One region of the Mesorhizobium sp. L2C066B000 genome, then DNA from elsewhere that is predicted to be linked to it. Evidence: riboswitches for the same ligand, from Rfam matches in the RefSeq annotation. Region 1 holds a riboswitch; each other region holds the start of a gene.
The links. Region 1 has a riboswitch for cobalamin ahead of metE (5-methyltetrahydropteroyltriglutamate--homocysteine S-methyltransferase). Riboswitches for the same ligand answer to the same signal wherever they lie in the genome.
Positions count from the first base shown of each region.

Region 2: linked by a shared signal. The riboswitch ahead of X733_RS144070 (aromatic ring-hydroxylating dioxygenase subunit alpha) and the one ahead of metE (5-methyltetrahydropteroyltriglutamate--homocysteine S-methyltransferase) in region 1 are both predicted to bind cobalamin.
Region 3: linked by a shared signal. The riboswitch ahead of X733_RS159285 (CbtB domain-containing protein) and the one ahead of metE (5-methyltetrahydropteroyltriglutamate--homocysteine S-methyltransferase) in region 1 are both predicted to bind cobalamin.

Region 1 is NZ_AYWZ01000022.1:57,982-64,270, reverse strand. It holds gene metK (methionine adenosyltransferase) at 1-282, shown strand, start outside; gene X733_RS138460 (adenosine kinase) at 391-1,410, shown strand; cobalamin riboswitch at 2,013-2,215, shown strand; gene metE (5-methyltetrahydropteroyltriglutamate--homocysteine S-methyltransferase) at 2,310-4,658, shown strand; gene X733_RS138470 (cytochrome-c peroxidase) at 5,092-6,147, opposite strand.
Region 2 is NZ_AYWZ01000012.1:8,942-15,230, reverse strand. It holds gene X733_RS144060 (PqqD family protein) at 1-386, opposite strand, end outside; gene X733_RS144065 (hybrid-cluster NAD(P)-dependent oxidoreductase) at 547-1,647, opposite strand; gene X733_RS144070 (aromatic ring-hydroxylating dioxygenase subunit alpha) at 1,685-2,932, opposite strand; cobalamin riboswitch at 3,049-3,251, opposite strand; gene X733_RS144075 (DUF680 domain-containing protein) at 3,751-3,957, shown strand; gene X733_RS144080 (DUF680 domain-containing protein) at 4,025-4,228, shown strand; gene X733_RS144085 (DUF680 domain-containing protein) at 4,300-4,533, shown strand; gene ugpC (sn-glycerol-3-phosphate ABC transporter ATP-binding protein UgpC) at 4,605-5,717, opposite strand; gene X733_RS144095 (alpha-glucosidase family protein) at 5,784-6,289, opposite strand, start outside.
Region 3 is NZ_AYWZ01000001.1:1,433,272-1,439,560, reverse strand. It holds gene cbiB (adenosylcobinamide-phosphate synthase CbiB) at 1-942, shown strand, start outside; gene cobO (cob(I)yrinic acid a,c-diamide adenosyltransferase) at 1,089-1,703, opposite strand; gene cobU (bifunctional adenosylcobinamide kinase/adenosylcobinamide-phosphate guanylyltransferase) at 1,705-2,217, opposite strand; gene X733_RS159280 (CbtA family protein) at 2,210-3,013, opposite strand; gene X733_RS159285 (CbtB domain-containing protein) at 3,029-3,208, opposite strand; cobalamin riboswitch at 3,244-3,440, opposite strand; gene X733_RS159290 (gamma-glutamylcyclotransferase) at 3,508-4,191, opposite strand; gene X733_RS159295 (aromatic ring-hydroxylating dioxygenase subunit alpha) at 4,327-5,502, shown strand; gene X733_RS159300 (MFS transporter) at 5,510-6,289, opposite strand, start outside.

The DNA.
Region 1 (6,289 bases):
GAGGTGCAGCTTGCTTACGCAATCGGCGTTGCCAGTCCGGTTTCCGTCATGGTCAACACGTTCGGGACAGCCAGGGTTGAGGAAAGCAGGATCGAGCGCCTCATTCTTGAGTTGTTCGATCTCAGACCGAAAGGCATTATCAAGATGCTTGATCTCTTACGCCCTATATATCGCAATACAGCGACCTATGGCCATTTCGGCCGTGAAGAGCCTGATTTCACCTGGGAGAAGACAGACAGGGCGGACGAATTGCGTCGCGAGGCAGGACTCGCCACCCCGTGAGAGCCGCCGGCGAGCGGATTGGCAAGCGGAAAGCCCATTTCCACCGGGCAGACCCGCGCCTGGCAGGCGTGGCGAGAAGCCGGCTCGGGTTTTTTGGCGGAGACATTGATGCCGGATTATGACGTGCTTTGCATCGGCAATGCCATTGTCGACATCATCGCCCAGTGCGACGAGGCATTCCTCCAGATCAACGGCATCATCAAGGGCGCGATGAACCTGATCGACACGCGCCGCGCCGAACTGCTCTACAGCCGCATGGGCCCGGCGATCGAGGCTTCCGGCGGCAGTGCCGGCAACACGGCGGCCGGCGTAGCCAGCTTCGGCGGACGCGCCGCCTTCTTCGGCAAGGTCTCCAACGATGCGCTGGGCGAAATCTATGCGCACGATATCCATGCACAGGGTGTCGCCTTCGACACCAGGCCGCTCAAGGGCGAGCCGCCGACGGCGCGCTCGATGATATTTGTCACCCCCGACGGCGAGCGCTCGATGAACACCTATCTCGGCGCCTGCGTCGAACTCGGGCCGGAAGATGTCGAAGCCGACAAGGCGTCCGGCGCCAAGGTGACCTATTTCGAGGGCTATCTGTGGGACCCGCCGCGCGCCAAGGAGGCAATCCGCCAGACGGCGAAGCTGGCGCACGCAGCAGGCCGCGAAGTGTCGATGACACTGTCGGATTCGTTTTGCGTCGACCGCTACCGCGACGAGTTCCTCGACCTGATGCGGTCGGGCACGGTCGATATCGTCTTTGCCAACAGCCATGAGATCAAGTCGCTCTACCAGACGTCGTCGTTCGACGAGGCGCTGGCGCAGATCCGCAAGGATTGCCGGATTGCCGCCGTGACCCGCTCGGAAAAGGGCTCTGTCATCGTGCGCGGCGACGAGACCGTGGTCATCAAGGCGACCGCCATCAAGGAACTGGTCGACACGACGGGCGCCGGCGATCTCTACGCCGCCGGTTTCCTGCATGGCTACACACAAGGCCGCGACCTCCAGACCTGCGGCGATCTTGGCTCACTGGCGGCCGGACTGGTTATCCAGCAGATCGGACCAAGGCCCCGGCGGAATTTGCGCCGCGAGGCCGAACAGGCGGGATTGCATGCGCGGGCAACTAACCAGCCGCCCTACTGACGCGATCATCGCAGTGGCGGAACTGTGTCAAAGCTCGCTGATAGCGACAGCCATTCGCTTCGGAGAACTGACGATGCTGCTGCCGTGAAGCTTGCTGGAAGGCGGTGCAAGGCGGGCTTGCCTTGACGGCATTCACCGTCATCGAGATCGCCACCGGCATTTTCCAGAAGCTCAGCTTGGGGAAGGCCAGTAAGGTCCTGAGGTAACGGAGAACTCGCGGCATCCGTCGGAGCACTTGACTTGCGATCACGTCCACGATGCCGAATGCGGGCAGACTGGTTCACCATTGGTCTGGGACCAGCGGAATTGGCAGCTGGGCTTCATCCTCGTCAATCTCATTACAGGACGGGACGGGCCAACTTCGGCTTGTTGTTCTGCCAGCATGGCACGGACGAGTGGACGCCAATAATCTATGAGAACAGGTCGTTCACCCAAGCTGCGTCGCAGCCCGACAGGAATCCGCCAGTTGGACAATGGTGGCAGCGGAGCAGCGCCGCCAATGGGAGACTGAATATTTCACAATGTTAGACAAGCGTAAAAGCGCGATCACATAACGACATAGACATTTCGTTATGCGTCATTGACAAAAGAGCGGACTGCTGTGATTGTCTGCGTGTCGTGGTTCTCGCGTGCGGCGCTGCCGCAACGGAGCTAAGAGGGAAGCCGGTGCGATGCCGGCGCTGCCCCCGCAACTGTTAGCGGCGAGCCAAACCAACTCATGTCACTGAGGCGAATACCCTCGGGAAGACCGGTAGAGGCTACGACCCCGCGAGCCAGGAGACCTGCCACGGCGAATTACGTCCACGGGCGGGGTGTCTCGGTGGCCGCTGCAACCCGGCGTTGATGCCGGCCTGCCAGCGCCTTCCTTGTCACCGACGCCCCAATCATCGGAGTATGACATGACTGTCTCTCAGCAAATTCCTGTAGCAACGCTCGGCGTGCCGCGCTTCGGTCGTCGCCGAGAACTGAAATTCGCGCTTGAAAGCTACTGGTCCGGAACATCGTCCGCTGGCGACCTTCTCACGACGTCGAAGGCGCTCCGTGCCGCTAGCTGGGAAGAGCAGCGCGATCGCGGCGTGTCGAAAATACCGTCAAACGACTTCTCGCTTTACGACCATGTGCTCGACACCGCAGCCATGGTCGGCGCCATTCCCTCCCGTTACGGCTGGAATAGCGGCGAGGTCCCACTTGACATCTACTTCGCAATGGCGCGCGGCAACCAGGGTCAGACGGAGGATTGTGCACACGCTGGTCACCAGGAGGCGGCTCATGGGCCCGGTGTAACCGCGATGGAAATGACCAAGTGGTTTGACACAAACTACCACTACATTGTGCCGGAACTGGGTGATGATCAGACGTTCGCCCTCTCGTCGACGAGACCCGTCGATTACTTCCTCGAGGCCAAAGCTCTCGGCATTCACACACGCCCAGTCATCCTTGGACCCATCACCTTCCTCAAGCTGGCGAAATCGCGTGCCGAAGGGTTCGGTCCCATCGCGCTCCTACCGCGGCTGCTGCCCGTTTACGAGCAAGTCCTGCAGAGGCTGAAGCTGTCGGGAGCCGACTGGGTGCAGATCGATGAGCCAGCGCTTGTCCTCGATCTGAACCCGAACGAACGAGCTGCGTTCGAATTCGCCTATGGCCAGCTGTCGAAAGCCGCGCCCGAGCTGAAGATCATGCTGGCTACGTATTTCGGGTCGCTGGGAGACAATCTCGAAACCGCGGTTTCTCTGCCCCTGGCCGGCCTGCATATTGATCTCGTGCGCGCTCCCGAGCAGCTGGAAACGGTGGGTCGGCTCGCTCCGAAGGATCTGGTGCTCTCGCTCGGCTTGATCGATGGCCGCAACGTCTGGCGTGCGAACCTGCCCGCCATTCTCGACCGCATCAAACCGATCGTCGCCGGCTGGCCCTTGGACCGCGTCGAAATCGCGCCTTCTTGCTCGATGCTGCATGTGCCGATTGACCTGCGCATGGAGACGGAACTCGAGGCCGACATCAGGTCGTGGCTCGCCTTCGCGGCCCAGAAGACCGACGAGCTGGTCTTGCTGGCCCGGGCCCTTTCCAAAGGCAGGGATGCGGTGGCAGCCGCGTTGAAAGCTTCTGCCGAGGCTGCCGCCACTCGCTTGACGTCCACGAAGATCCATGACCCGCTTGTTGAGGGGCGGATCGCCAGCATTGATCATAGCATGAAACGACGAGAGAGCGCTTTTGGCGAGCGCTCCAGAGTCCAGGCCGGCACGCTCGGGCTGCCGCCGTTCCCGACGACGACAATCGGGTCCTTCCCGCAGACGCCGCAGGTACGCCGCGCGCGGTCCGCTCATGCGAAGGGCCAGCTCAGTTATGTCGACTACGAGATTTTCCTGAAGAAGGAGATCGAGTCAGCAATTCGTTGGCAGGAAGAGATCGGGCTGGACGTGCTGGTGCACGGTGAGTTCGAACGAAACGATATGGTACAGCATTTCGGCGAGCAGCTGTCCGGCTTCGCCTTCACTCAGCATGCCTGGGTGCAAAGCTATGGGTCGCGCTACGTGCGTCCCCCCATCATCTTCGGGGACGTATCGAGGCGCAATCCGATGACGGTGCGCTGGTGGCAATTCGCCCAGTCGCTTACGGAAAAGCCTGTGAAGGGAATGCTCACAGGCCCAGTGACCATTCTCAACTGGTCCTTTGTTCGAGACGACGTACCCCGCTCCGAAGCCTGCCGCCAGATCGCGCTCGCCATCCGCGACGAAGTGACGGATCTCGAAAGGTCCGGCGCAAGGATGATCCAGATCGATGAGGCCGCGTTTCGCGAAGGATTGCCACTGCGCCAATCTGACTGGAAAGCCTATCTCGACTGGGCTGTCGAATGCTTCCGGATCGCTTCAACGGGTGTAAAGGACGCGACTCGAATCCATACCCACATGTGCTATTCGGAGTTCAACGAGATCATCGACGCGATCGCTGGAATGGATGCGGATGTCATTTCGATTGAGACGTCGCGCTCCAAGATGGAACTGCTGGACGCCTTCACGAGCTCCAAATATCCGAACGAGATCGGTCCCGGCGTCTATGACATTCACTCACCACGTGTGCCGGAGGTCTGCGAGATTTCGGACCTAATCATGCTTGCCCGCGAGCGACTGTCCGACGGCCAACTGTGGGTAAACCCTGACTGTGGCCTCAAAACACGCAAGTGGGAGGAGGTCCGCCCTGCCCTCATTAACATGGTCGCTGCAGCGCGCGCGCTCCGGGAGAAAGTGGCCTGAGGCTTCTCCTTCCTCACCGTGTGGTGAGCTACCGGCTGGCTCCTGTCGGCCGTGAACATGCCAAACCGGCACACTCTTGGAAATGAGCCACTCGGCGCAAATGTGCAATTTCCCTACGGCACGTGTCTTAATCCCGCAGAAATATAAATGTGGCACTACGCTATAATATTGGTTCCTTGGGGACATACAGGCCCCGCGCCTCGAACAAATCGGTCACGCGTCGTTTCTCAAAGTAGACTGCTTGGCGCGTTCGCTCAGGACAATATATGGTGCTGCGTCTGTCCGCCCCCAGTTGATCGCGCAGACTACGGGCGAGGTGGCAGGGTTCGGGTATCGCTAGCGTCCCGCCAATTCGGAGATGGACGTCGCAATTCGTGTAGCCAAGTAAAAATCGCCAATCATTTTCGATTACGAGTCCGCGGCCAGTTGGCCCTTATTTTCCTGAGATCTGCGTTAAAGGCCGGGGCGTTGTCGCCGTTTCTGAGGGTAAGATGGGATAGGCGACGTCAGGTGCCTCTCCGGTCAGCGAGTTGAGGAAGGCAACAAGCAGGTCAACTTCTTCGTCCGCCAGTACTACGCCGAGCTGGGTGGTCCCCATAATGGCGACGGCCTGTTTCAGATCCCAAACCTTGCCCGAATGAAAGTATGGCGCGGTGAGTGCAACGTTGCGCAGCGGCGCCACGCGGAAGACATAGGAATCGTCGGCTGCATTGGTGACCTCAAATCGGCCCTTGTCTTTGTCCGGCAGGACTTCGGCGCTGGGCCGTTCCACGAGGCCGAATGGGTAATAGGCTTGCCCACCAACGTTGATGCCGGCATGGCAGGACGAGCAGCCTTTGTCCATGAAAAGCACCAGGCCCTGTTTCTGTTCGGAAGTCATGGCAACCTCATCACCATTCAGGAAGCTGTCGAACGGGGCAGGTGTGACCAGTGTCGCCTCGAAGGCTTCGATCGCCTTGGCGAAGTTGTCGAAGGTGACCCGATCGGCTTCAGCCGGAAAAGCTGCATCGAACCACTCGACATATTGCGGCATGGACTTGAGAGTGGCGATGAGTTGGCCCGGTGTATTGGCCATTTCGATCCCGGCTTGGACCGGTCCCTTCGCCTGAGCCTTCAGGTCTTCGGCACGACCATCCCAGAACTGGGCGATATTGAAGACAGCGTTCAGTACAGTCGGCGCGTTGCGCTGTCCCTTCTGCCAACCATGGCCAATCGAGGTTTCGTGATTGTCGTCGCCGCCGGTGGCCAGGTTGTGGCATGAATTGCACGACAAGACGCCTGACGCCGAGACGCGTGGATCGAAGAACAGTGCCTTGCCGAGAGCGATCTTTTCCGGGGTGATCGGGTTATTGGCGACTGTCGGCGTGGTGGATGGCAAAGCCGTGAAGGTGGCCAATGCCGTATCTCTGAGGTCGGTGGGGATCCAATCCGCAGCAAAGGCGGTGGGTGCCAGCAAGGTGACAGCCATCGTACTGAATAGGATTTTCATAATTGGTCTTCCTGCGTCGTCCACGCAGCCATTATGCGATCTGCGGCTCATGAACGCCCTGAGCTAGATCAGCTTGAGGGAGAGGACGGGGTCTCACACCTGTTTTCGCAGCTGAGCTGGGACCCTCTTGGAAGTGATCGCT
Region 2 (6,289 bases), on a different contig from region 1:
TCGACCTCATGGATCGGGTCGACAATGATGAGATCGGCAAGGTCGTCATGGACATCGACCTTGAGCGGCTCATTGCTGGCAGCAAGCGCAGACGACAGCTCGCCCGAAAGCGGTTGTGCCGGTGTTTCGGCTGGCGCAAGCAGCCCGAAATCGAGCAGTCGGGCAACGAAGCTTTCGAGGTCGGCCAGGCTTATTTTTGCGGCGCCCGCGGCAGCTCCGACCAGCGCTTCAGTGGCGACGCCGGACGACAAAGCCTGCCAGACCCGGCTGCCGGAATCGGAAAAGCCGAAATACTTGCCGTTCGAAAGATCGAGAACGACGGCTTCGCCATCGAATGATTCGAAAACGATGTCCTTGCTTGCGACCGCGTAGACCCGCTGTTGCATCGCTGTGTCCCCCTCCCATGCGCCCTGAAGGGATGCGCCGGCTTCACGGTCTGCCAAGCCCTTCCTAAGTGCGTCTAAATCACTTGGCCGTTGGTTGGCAAGACAAAGACCCGCGAATACAACGCCTGCGTCGGCGACCGTTGCGGCGAAGTCGACCGGCTCAAGCCTCGATTTCGAGCGCCGACAATGGTTTCGAGCAGCAGGCAAGGATAAAACCGTCATCGATCTCGTGGTCGAGGATGCCGCCATTGTGGCTCATCTCGACTTCGCCGGAGACCTTCTTCACCTTGCAGGTGCCGCACAGGCCGAACTCGCAGGCGGCGGGAATCCGCACGCCCGAGCTGCGCGCGGTCTGCAGCACGGTCTGGCCGGCGACGCAGCCGGCGTCGACCTCCGAAAGCGAGAAGCGGATCGGCGTCACGGCTTCGACAGGTGCAGCGATGCCGTCCTCGACCGGGGAGGCAAACGGCGCCGGAATTTCCTCCACCACAGGCGCGGCAAAGCTCTCCTGATGGTATTTCGTCATGTCGAAGCCGGCGGCATCCAGCATGCCGCGCACGGCGCGCATGAACGGATCGGGGCCGCAGCAGAAGATTTCGCGCTCGCGGAAATCCGGAGCCAGCAAGGGCAGCCGGATCGCATCGATGCGCCCCATATGGCCGTACCAGCCTTCGCGGCTGGAACGTTCCTCGATCATGAAGCCGAGCGACAGGCCGGGCATATGGCCGCCGAGCAGTTCGAGTTCCTTGCGGAAGATGATCTCTTCGGCACGCCGCGCGCAGTTGACGAAACCGACATCGGTCCATGGCGCGCAGTCGTTCAGCCAGCGCAGCATCGACATCATCGGTGTCACGCCGGAGCCAGCCGAAATGAACAGGTATTTGGCCGCCGGGTGGCTGTGCAACGAGAAGTCGCCCGCCGGTCCATAGGCCTTGACGTGCGAGCCGGGCACCAGTTGGTCGAACATCCAGCGTGTGCCGATGCTGCCCGGTTGCGCCTTCACTGTCACCGCGATCGAAAACGGCCGCGATGGTGACGACGACAGCGTATAGGTGCGCATCAGCGGCCCGTCCGGTGTCGGCAGTTCCAGCGTCAGGAACTGGCCCGGCTTGTAGCGGAACCAGGTCTGATTGTCGGAGCGGAAGGTGAAGGTCTTGACGTCGGGCGCCTCGTCGCTGACGCCGATCACTTCCAGCACCTGCAGCCTGTCGTTCCACGGTGCCATCTGGTCAAGATGGCGATAGAGCCCAAGATCCGTCATCGCATTCATCCTCCGGTCCTTCCTCGCCTGCTCCAGCTCACGCGACGCTGCGCAGCGCCGGCCGGCCGCCTTCGGCAAGGCGCGGGCCGATGAAGGCCGCGTACCATTCGACGAACTGGATCACGCCGCCCTCGTGCAGCTCCGAATAGGGGCCGGGCTCATAGGCCGGAGACAGGATGCCGAAGGCGTTTTCCTCGACGATGCGGCGGTCCTGGTCGTTGGTCTCGGTCCAGACATGGGTGAGCTCCTCAAGGTTGTAGTCGACCCCCTCGACCGCATCCTTGTGCACCAGCCACTTGGTCGTCACCGCGGTTTGCGTGGCGCTGATCGGCAGCACCCGGAAGGTGACCGCATGGTCGATCAGTATGTGGTTCCAAGTCGTCGGATAGTGGTAGTGCATCAAGGTGCCGATGCGGTCGGCGGCAACAGTGTCGGACAGGTTCTTCGTCACCGCGCGCTTTCCCGACATCGTGTAGCTGACGGCATCGCGCAGCAGCGGCGCGCGGGTGGCGCGGTGTTGCCCGGCCGGATCGATGCGGAACTTGCTCGGCAGGCCCGCCGCCTCGCATTTCGCCCAGTGCGCCAGCATCTCCGGATCGCTGTCGGCGCCCTGCACGCCGGTCACCGTCGGCGCTTCGGGGAATGTCTTGCACAGCTCCGGATGATTGCCGGCGCAGTGATAGCATTCGCGGTTGTTTTCCCAGACCAGCTTCCAGTTGCCCTTCTCGATGATGGTGCTCTCGAAGGCGACCTTGGCTTCATTCAGCCGGTGCGGCTTGAGGTAGGGCTCTATCATGGCGCGCATCGGGGCAAAGTCGGCAGGTTCTTTCGCCAGGCAGATGAAGATGTAGCCGCCGACGCTCTCGCAGGCGACGGGCTTCAGGCCGAACTGGCTCTTGTCGAAACCGTCGGCCATCTGGCGGGCAAACAGCAGCCGGCCGTCAAGCTCGTAGGTCCACTGGTGATAAGGGCAGACAAGCTTTGCCGCCATGCCCTTCTCAGTGTTGCAGACACGGCTGCCGCGATGGCGGCAGGAATTGTGAAAGGCGTTGATGTTGCCCTTCTGGTCGCGGACCAGCACCACCGGATAATCGCCGATCTGCACGGTGATATAGCTGCCGGGCTTCGGCAGTTCGCAATCATGGCCGATGAACAGCCAGTCGCGATACCAGATGAGCTCCATGTCGAGCTTGAAATAGTCCGGGTCGGTGTAGAAGGGCTGTTCCAGCGAAAAGCCTTGCTTGCGGCCGTTCAGGAGCCTCAGCATGTCGTTGCGCGTATCCATAGTTCTGTCCTCGTGGTTTAAGGACTGAACTTGGTGGTGATGGAGGAAGGATCGGACGCAGGCCGGCGCGGCTCCGGACATGCACTATCCACCTCTTGACCGCCCACCGCGATCAGTCGAGTCTAGGCATCTCGGGCTGGTTTCCGGGCTCTGGAGTTGTCCTTGCGGACCATCGCGACACCTTCCCAGGCTCTTGCCCAGTGGTCTCCCGTTGCGACTTCAACTCCACCACCGTTGCGGGGGCAGCGCCGGATTCTGACCGGCTTCCCAATTCTCCGCTGCGTCGTCACGAAGCGGCACCCGAGATGCGATCATCTAATCACGGCAGCGATCGCGACGTCGGCATGAAAGCGACATCATATCCATGCGGCGCGACACGCGCGGCATACGCCCCCCGCCGCCGGTCAAAGAGCTGAGACGTTTCTTGCGACGCCATCATCGCCGTTTCGAATCGCTGCGGGTCCAGTTCGATCCGGGGCAAAAAGGGCTCAACGGTATCGAAAAGTTACTATTAGCAATCTCTAATCGAACCGAACGGTTCGTTTCTGTTGACAATGCGTGCAGGACGGTGTGAACGACGGCCCGGAAACCGACATCGGAGCGAACCACTCGGTTCGACATAAGCGACTGAAAACAATGCGATAGATGACCATAGAGGAACTTCCTGGCACAATTTCAAGGTGCAGGACCGTGGTCCACATGGAACAACTTCGTGATTGGAAACCAGCCTATGGCTTTCCCACATCGGGGCTGTCCGAACGACGCGAATTCCTCCCAAGACACGCCGCTAGACGGACAGACAAACTGGAGTCCTAAAAATGAAAAAGATCATCTTCACTGCCGCAGCCGTTTTGGCGATCACCGGCAGCGCCTTCGCCGGTAGTGACAATTACGGTTCCAATGGTGCGAACCAGCCAGCCGTCTCGGTCGACAGCTCGTATACGGCTTCCATTCAGAAGCCGGCGCACGCTGACAAGCAGCCTGTCGTTCAGGGCGCCGACCGCGACCTCTACGGCAATCGCTGATCCCGACCAAAGAAGGGCGGCTATCCCGCCGTTCTTGGGATCTCAAAAAAATTCAGGAGTGTTTGAAATGAAAAAGATCATCCTTGCTGCCGCCGCCGTTTTGGCCATCTCCGGCAGCGCTTTCGCCGGCAGCGACAACTACGGTTCGAACGGCGCCAACCAGCCTGCGATTACGTCGACCGATAGTGGCCATACGGCTTCGGTTGAGAAGTCGGCTCCAGCCGAGCAGGCGCCTGCCCACGGTGCCGACCGTAACCTTTTCGGCCGTTAAAAGCCGGTTCCCAGCACGCGGCGGGCTTATCCGCTGCACCTGGCGACATCAGAAAAATTCAGGAGACTAAAATGAAGAAGATCGTTCTCGCCGCCGCAGCCGTTCTGGCTGTTTCGAGCGCTGCCTTTGCCGGCAGCGACAATTATGGCTCCAATGGCGCCAACCAGCCGGCCGCTGCCGTCGACACCACCCGCACTTCGTCGACCGGCACCAACTCGGCGGTCTACAAGCTGCTGAACTCGTCGAACGACCAACAGAAGTTCGTTCCTCAGAGCAGCGACAGGGATCGGTTCGGCAACAACTAACAGCCGAAGCTTAAAAAAGAGCGGCGGGCCTGGCCCGCCGCTCTTTTTCATGCCTGTTCGACGCAGCTATCTCAAGCCGCCTTCACTTCCACCGGCTTGAGCGAGAAGGAGTGCCCATCGGCGTCGAAGATGTGCAGGTCCCCGGCATCCGCGGTCAGTCGCAGCTTTGCCCCGCGCTTGACCTCGACATTGCCGGGCAGCTTGGTCACCAACGGCAGGTCGGCGCGGCCGATATCGACATAGACAAGCTGCACCTCGCCGAGTTGCTCGACATAGTCCACCACGCCCTCGAAAAGATATTCCGCGCCGGTGGCGGCCGACAGATCCTCCGGCCGCACGCCGAAGCTGACTGCCGCACCCTTTGCTGACGCCGGCGTTGCAATCGGCACCGTTGCCTTGCGGCCGCCGACATGGCTGACGATTGTCGGGTTGCCCGTCCTGTCGATTGTCGCCGGCAGGATGTTCATGGCCGGCGAGCCGATGAACTGGGCAACGAACAGATTGCCGGGCTTCTTGTAGAGGTCCATCGGCGTGCCGACCTGCTCGACATGGCCATCCTTCAGCACGACGATGCGGTCGGCCAGCGTCATCGCTTCGACCTGATCGTGGGTGACGTAGATCATGGTCGTGGCAGGCATCGATTCCTTGAGCTTGGCGATCTCGATGCGGGTGGCGACGCGCAGTGCGGCGTCGAGGTTCGACAGCGGCTCGTCGAACAGGAACACTTTCGGATTGCGCACGATGGCGCGGCCGATGGCGACACGCTGGCGCTGGCCGCCCGACATCGCCTTGGGCAGGCGGTCGAGATATTTGGTCAGCTGCAGGATTTCGGCGGCCTGCCGCACCCGCTTGTCGATCTCGGCCTTGCTTTCCTTGCCGATCTTCATCGAGAAGGCCATGTTGTCGTAGACGGTCATGTGCGGATAGAGCGCATAGGACTGGAACACCATGGCAATGCCGCGCTTGGAAGGCGGCACGTCGTTCACCACCTCGCCGGCGATCTTCAGCTCGCCGGAGGTGATCTCCTCAAGCCCGGCGATGGACCGCAGCAAGGTCGACTTGCCGCAACCCGACGGGCCGACGAAGACGATGAACTCGCCCGACTTTATGTCGAGGTCGATGCCGTGGAGAATGTGCAGATTGCCGTATGATTTCTTCACCTGTCTCAGCGTGACATCGGCCATAATTTCCTCCCAGTGATTTCCCTAGAGAACCTGGATTTCCTCAAAAAATCCAGTTTCGTCAAAAACTCAGTCGATGCGCCCGAACCAGGCGCCGTAGCCGCCGAGGCGGATGGAACCTGTGCCGGATTGTCCCGAAAAACCGTGCCCGGCCAATGGCAGCAGCGCCTGACCACCGAGATCGACCTCGGCCGGCTTGCTGGCCAGATTGAAGACGCAGACGATCTGCTCATTGCCCTCACGGCGGGTGAAGGCGACGGTGTCGCCCTCGCTTTCGATGAACTCGATGTCGCCTTTGGCCAGGGCCGGATGCTGGCGGCGGAAACCGAGAAAGCGCCGGTAGTGCTCGAGCAGCGAGGCCGCGTCGCCCTGCTGAACATTGACCGCTTGCGACAAGTGCTTGCCCGGCACCGGCAGCCAGGGCTTGGCCGTCGAAAAGCCGGCATTGCTGGCGGTTGCATCCCACACCATCGGCGTGCGGCAGCCGTCGCGGCCCTTAAATTCGGGCCAGAAGCGAATGCCGTAGGGGTCCTGCAGATCCTCGAACTGCAACTCGGCTTCGCCCAGCCCAAGCT
Region 3 (6,289 bases), on a different contig from region 1:
GAACGCATCCTGGGTTACCCGGACTGGCTGTTCCGTGCCGTCGGCCATCCCGTCACCTGGTTCGGCAGGCTGATAGCCTTTCTCGACCTCAGGCTCAACCGCGACACTGATTCCGACGCGCTGCGTCGCCGCCGCGGCGTGCAGGCGCTGCTGGTGATCGTGCTGGTACCGGCGGCAATCGCCTTCATCGTGCAAATCCTGCTCTGGCAGCTCTTTCCTGCCGGCATGATCATCACGGCAATCCTGGCCTCGTCGCTGCTGTCGCAAAAGAGCCTTACCGAACATGTCGAGGCGGTGGCCGATTCGCTGGATACCGGCGGGCTGGCGCTCGGCCGCATTGCGGTTGCGCGCATCGTCGGCCGCGATCCAGAGAAGCTCGACCATGCCGGCGTCAGCCGCGCCGCCATCGAAAGCCTGGCCGAGAATTTCTCCGACGGCATCGTTGCGCCCGCCTTCTGGACAGGTGTCTGCGGTCTGGCCGGCGGCGTCGCCTACAAGGCCGCCAACACCGCCGATTCGATGATCGGCCACCGCACCCCGCACCACGAGGCCTTCGGCCGCGCGGCGGCACTCTTCGACGACTGGATCAACCTGCCGGCGTCCCGGCTGACCGCGTTGCTGATCGTTGCCGCCGCCTTTCTCGTTGACGGCGCCGATCCCCGCAACGCCTGGCAAGCAGTGCGGCGCGACGCCAAAAAGCACCGCTCACCCAATGCCGGTTGGCCGGAAGCAGCAATGGCCGGCGCACTCGGCCTGGCGCTCGCCGGCCCGCGCAGCTATGGCGGCGTTGTCGTCAACGATGCCTTCATGGGCGAAGGCGGCCGCCGCGAGGCGGAAAGTCTGGACATCAGGCGGGCGCTGAAACTTTATCAGGTCGCCGACTATCTGCTGATTGGGCTGTTCGGGTTGCTGTCGGCGGTGCTTATCGCGGTAACGTTCTGAGAGCTTACCGTCGCCCTTCCTTTACCCTCCCTTGTGGGGAGGGTCGGCGCGAAGCGCCGGGGTGGGGGACTGCGACCTACGAGAACCCCCACCCCAATCCGCTTCGCGGATCGACCCTCCCCACAAGGGCGAGGGTACGAAACCCCTCAAAACTCGATCCCCTGCTGTGCCTTCACGCCGGCCGAAAAATGATGCTTGGTCACGCCCATCTCCGTCACCAGATCCGCCGCCTCGACCAGCGCCGGCTTGGCGTTGCGGCCGGTGACGACGACATGCAGGCCTTCGCGCCGCGCTTTCAGCGCCGCCACCACTCTGTCGAGATCGAGATAGTCGTAACGCAGCGCGATGTTCAGTTCGTCCAGCACCACGAGGCTGATCAAGGGATCGGCGATCAGCTCCAGTGCCTTGGCCCAGGCGGCTTCGGCCGCCTTAATGTCGCGCTTCAGATCCTGCGTCTCCCAAGTGAAACCCTCGCCCATCGTGTGCCAGACGACGCGGCCGCCAAACGCCGCGAAGGCATCCTTCTCGCCGGTGTGCCATTTGCCCTTGATGAACTGGACGATTCCGACGCGCTTGCCATAGCCGAGCATGCGCAGCGCCAGCCCGAAGGCAGCCGTGGTCTTGCCCTTGCCGGGTCCGGTGTTGACGATCAGCAGCCCCTTCTCGACCGTCTTTTCCGCGACCTCGGCGTCCTGCACCGCCTTGCGCTTGGCCATCTTGGCGCGATGGCGTTCTTCGTCTTTTGCGTCGATATCGGTCATCTCATTTCACCTTGAGCGGCAGCCCCGCCACCATCAGAAGCACCATATCAGCTACCACCGCGATCTGCTGGTTGAGCCGGCCGGCGGCATCGCGGAACCGGCGTGCCAGCGCATTGTCGGGCACAATGCCTTGTCCGACTTCGTTGGAGACCACGAACCACGGTCCGCGCGGCCGCGAAAGCACATCGGCCAGCCGCCGGCACTCCCCCTCCAGATCATGATCGGCCAGCATATGATTGGTTAGCCAAAGCGTCAGGCAGTCGACAAGCACCGGCTGGCTGTCCGGCAATGCCTCGAGCGCACCGGCAAGATCAAGCGGGGCGTCGATGGTCGCCCATCCCTCGCCGCGGCGCGAGCGGTGCTGCGCGATGCGCTCGCGCATTTCGCCGTCATAGGATTGCGCGGTGGCGATATAAGCCCATGGCGGCAGCAACGCCGTCGCCAAAGTTTCGGCATGCGCGCTCTTGCCGGAGCGCGCACCGCCGATGATGAAGGTCAAACTGCGATCAGGCAAAGCTGTCGCGCAGGCTGGTCGCGGTGCCGGCGAAGCGCGAGTGCACTATGCCGACAACTGCGCCGAGCACCAGCCAGAACACCAGATTGGTCAGCGTCACCGCCACCACGAACTGATGATGCAGGCCCTCCGGGATCGGCGTTACGAAACTGTCAGGCTGCGGCGCGCCGACAATATGCGGGGCGACGATCAGGAGGACGGCGAGCACGGTCAGGGGCGCCGACGTGCGGAAGGTAATAAGGGCAAGGCCGATCGCGGTTGCCATCACCGTTGCCCACCACCAGATCTGGCGCTGTATGAGATCGGCCGCCGGCATTGCCGGCAGTTCCGGCGGCAGGCCGAGTCCCGGCGCCAGCGTGAACACGGCAAAGCCCGCCAGACCCCAGAACACGCCCTGGCGCCAGCTGCCGATGCCGCCGGCGAACTCGGAAACCGCCACCAGGACCAGCGCGAAGCCGATGCCGGTGACGATATTGGCGACGACACTGAAGGCGAAACGCTCGAAGCCGTCGGCCGGCGCCCAGCCTTCGTCCTCCGCCGGCGCGGCTGCTTCAGCCGGTGCTGCGCTGCTCACCGCATTTTCCGCCGGCGCGGCGGTGCTCATGGCATTGGGGTCCGCAGCGTTGGCGGCGGGCGCCGCGGCATGCTGATGCTCATGGCCGCCACCAGCCTTTTCGTAGACCTCCGCCTTGAGGATCAGCGGCACGGTGGCGTAGGCCTGCATGCAGGCGAGAGCGACACCGGCCACGAGCCCTGCGATCGCCGCGATGAACACGACGTTGCGAAACAGGTTCATGATGTCAGATCCTCGTCAGTGGCAGGGAAACGCCATCGAATGGCGATAGTCGTGCGCCGCATTGTGGACCGCATCGATGTGCGAGAAACCGACAACGCCGACGACGAAAATGCCCAGAAACGCGCTAAGCACGAGCTGCATGAAGCGCGACTGCGAGGAGACGGAAGCGCCGAGGGAGACGGAAGCGGTATTCATATCTTGTCCTTTCGCCCTCCACCCGAGGGCATCGAAGTCAGTTCCCTGTCGCCGGCAGGTCTCCTGGCTCGCGGATCAGCGCCCTTCCCCACCTTCCCGAAGAAAAAATCCCCAGTGGCTTGGAGAGGACTACCGCACACAGTTGCGGGGGCAGCCACGGCATTGGGCAACAAGTCAGCCCTCACCGCATTCCCTCTTGGTCCCTAACGGAACCGACGACATGCATGACTATAGGCTGAAACGGTCGCATCCGGCAAACCAAATTCCGCCGGCCAACAGCGCGAATGCGCCATGCGGCGTTACGGGTTCAACGCGGTGATCCGCTCGGCAACCAGCCGCTGCAGCCGCCACAGATGGCGATCGTGAATGCCGCGCTCTTCAAGGTTTTTCACCGTGTTGTAGAGATAGTCGGCGCCCGACCCGCAGGACGTTGCCAGCCTTTCGACGACCTTGCCCTCGTCGAGCGGTCCGGAATAGGTCAGGCCGTTGCGGTTGATGACGAAGGCCAATGCCCTGAGCGGTCCGGCCTCGCTTGCAAGCTTGAGCATGCGCGGCCGGTAGCTTGTCGGCTTCAGCGTGACTTCGCGCCGGAAAAGCCGGCCCAACTGCTCGCGCCGGTTATTGCCGGTCAGCCGAAAGGCGACGCCCTTGCATTGTCCGCCACGGTCCAGCGCCATCATCAGGCCGGGGCTGTCCTTGGTGCCGCGCCAGCGCGTCATGTTCATGCAAAAGGACCGATGCCAGCCGCGCGCCAGCGCAACGCGGTCCTCGACATAATCTATTTCCGGTTTCCAGATCAGCGATCCATAGCCGAACAGCCATAGCGGTTCGCTGTCCGGGAGTTCGACCTGCAATTCATCCAGCAGCGCGTCATAGTCGGCTTCATCGAGATGCATCGCGTCCGGATCCGGCCCGGGGTCCCTGATCTCGCGCCAGCAGCGCGCGACCAGCTCCGGCGTAAGCGACATCTGTCGTGCGGCCACTTCCGAATCCCCCCAATTTCCGAATGTCCCGTGTCCACGACATGATTATGCGCCGCGCCTGCAACCGGCAATGCGGCACTCTGATTGACAAACGATTTGCCGGGGTGTCGGCTGACGCTTCATAGGAAGCCAGCCATGCATCCCAGCCCGAGCGAGCGCGACCCCTATAACGGCCTGAGCCGGGCCGAACCGACGCTACCGTCGTCGGCCTATTGGGATAGCGAGGCTTACCAGCGCGATCTCGACGCCATCTGGCACAAAAGCTGGCTGCTCGTCTGCCGCGAGGCCGACCTCGCCCAGCCGCTGGCGTTCCGGACATTCCGCGTCGGCACGCAGGAAATCGTCATTCTGCGGGACGAGACCGGCGAGTTGCGCGCCTTCCACAACACTTGCCGGCATCGCGGCTCGCAGCTTTGCCAGGAAAGCGAGGGCCGGCTGAAAGCGCGGCTCATCACTTGCCCCTACCACGCCTGGTCCTACTCGCTGCGCGGCGATCTCGTGCGCGTTCCCTCGAAATCGCTGCCGGATGGTTTCGACAAGGCCGATCATCCGCTCTACCGGGTGGCGCTGTCGGTGTGGCGCGGTTTTGTCTTTGTGAACCTTCAGCAGGCTGCGGCCGGCTCCGCCGGGACCTCCTTCGATCCCGCATCCGGCGACCTCGCCAACTGGCCGCTGGAAACGCTGGTATCAGGCCATGTCCTGCGCAAGGTGATGAACTGCAACTGGAAGATCTTCTGGGAGAACTTCAACGAGTGCCTGCATTGCCCGGGCGTCCACAAGGACCTGTCTCGGCTGGTGCCGATATACGGCCGCGGCCTGATGAGCCGGCACGACGACCCCGACTGGGTCCGCCATGCCGACAATGACGCGCCGGAGTTTTCGGGTGGCCTGCGCGCCGGCGCCGAGACCTGGTCGCGCGACGGACATGCCCATGGCCCGGTCTTCCCGGGCCTGACGCCAGCCGAGCGTGCGGCCGGACAGACCTATGCCACCAGCCTGCCCTCGATGTTCATCGTCGGCCATGTCGATTATGTCAGGACGGTGCGACTGATGCCGCTCGGTCCCGAACAGACCGAACTCACCGCCGAATGGCTGTTCGCGCCCGAGGCGCTGGCTGAGACGGACATCGACAATGTCGTCGCCTTCGGCACCCAGGTGCTGGAGGAGGATGCCGCGATCTGCGAGATCAACCAGAAAGGCCTGCGCTCCATGCGTCACGCGGCCGGCGTGCTGATGCCGGAGGAGTATGATCTGCACCGCTTCCACAACTGGGTGCGCGAGCGGCATGCAGCGCTTGAGGCAACCGCCTGATCGGCGACTAAAGCGACTTCGGCAGATAGCGCCAGGTGATAAAGCCGCAAACCGCGGCCAGAATGCCCAGCGTCACGAACACCGAGCCGAGGCCGAAAAACGCCAGCACCACCGAATAAACCAGCGGCGGCGTCAGCTCGGAAAAGTCGAGATAGGTGCGGTAGACCGCGGCCATCTGCGCCCGCTCATAGGACCGCACCGAGCGCATGAAGGCGGTCGAGCCCAGTGCATCGAGCGCGATGGTGAACAAGGCGCCGCAGAGCAGGAAAAAGCCCGTAAGCAGCGGCGCGGTAGTGCCGACCGCGCCCGCCGCAAGCAGCGTCGCCGACATCGCGAAATAGGCGAAGGTCATGGTGCGCCGGCCGCCGAAGCGTTTTCCAGCCTTGCCCCAGAAGATCGCCATGAACAACAGCGCATTGCCGGCCGAAACCAGCAGGCCGCCGGCAAGCTCGCCCTCGCCGGTAATCACCATGAACAGCGGCCCATAGACGAAGAACGTCGTCCAGAAGCAGGACCGGCCGAAGGCGATCAGCCAAGCCAGCTTGAGCCTGGGTTGTGCTACGAAGCGGCCGATATTGGCCAGCGGATTGGCCGGCCGCGTCTTGCCAGGCCGGATCGACTGGTTGTCGCCCAGCCTGTAGGTCCAGAACAGCGCCAGCAAGGCCAACGCAAACACCGCCACCGCGCCATGCGCGGCATAGATGCCGTAGCGTGTGTAGAGGAAGATGCCGAGTGTCGGCCCGCCGGTCCAGGCAAGCATCGACCACGCCATGCGCAGCGATTCGGC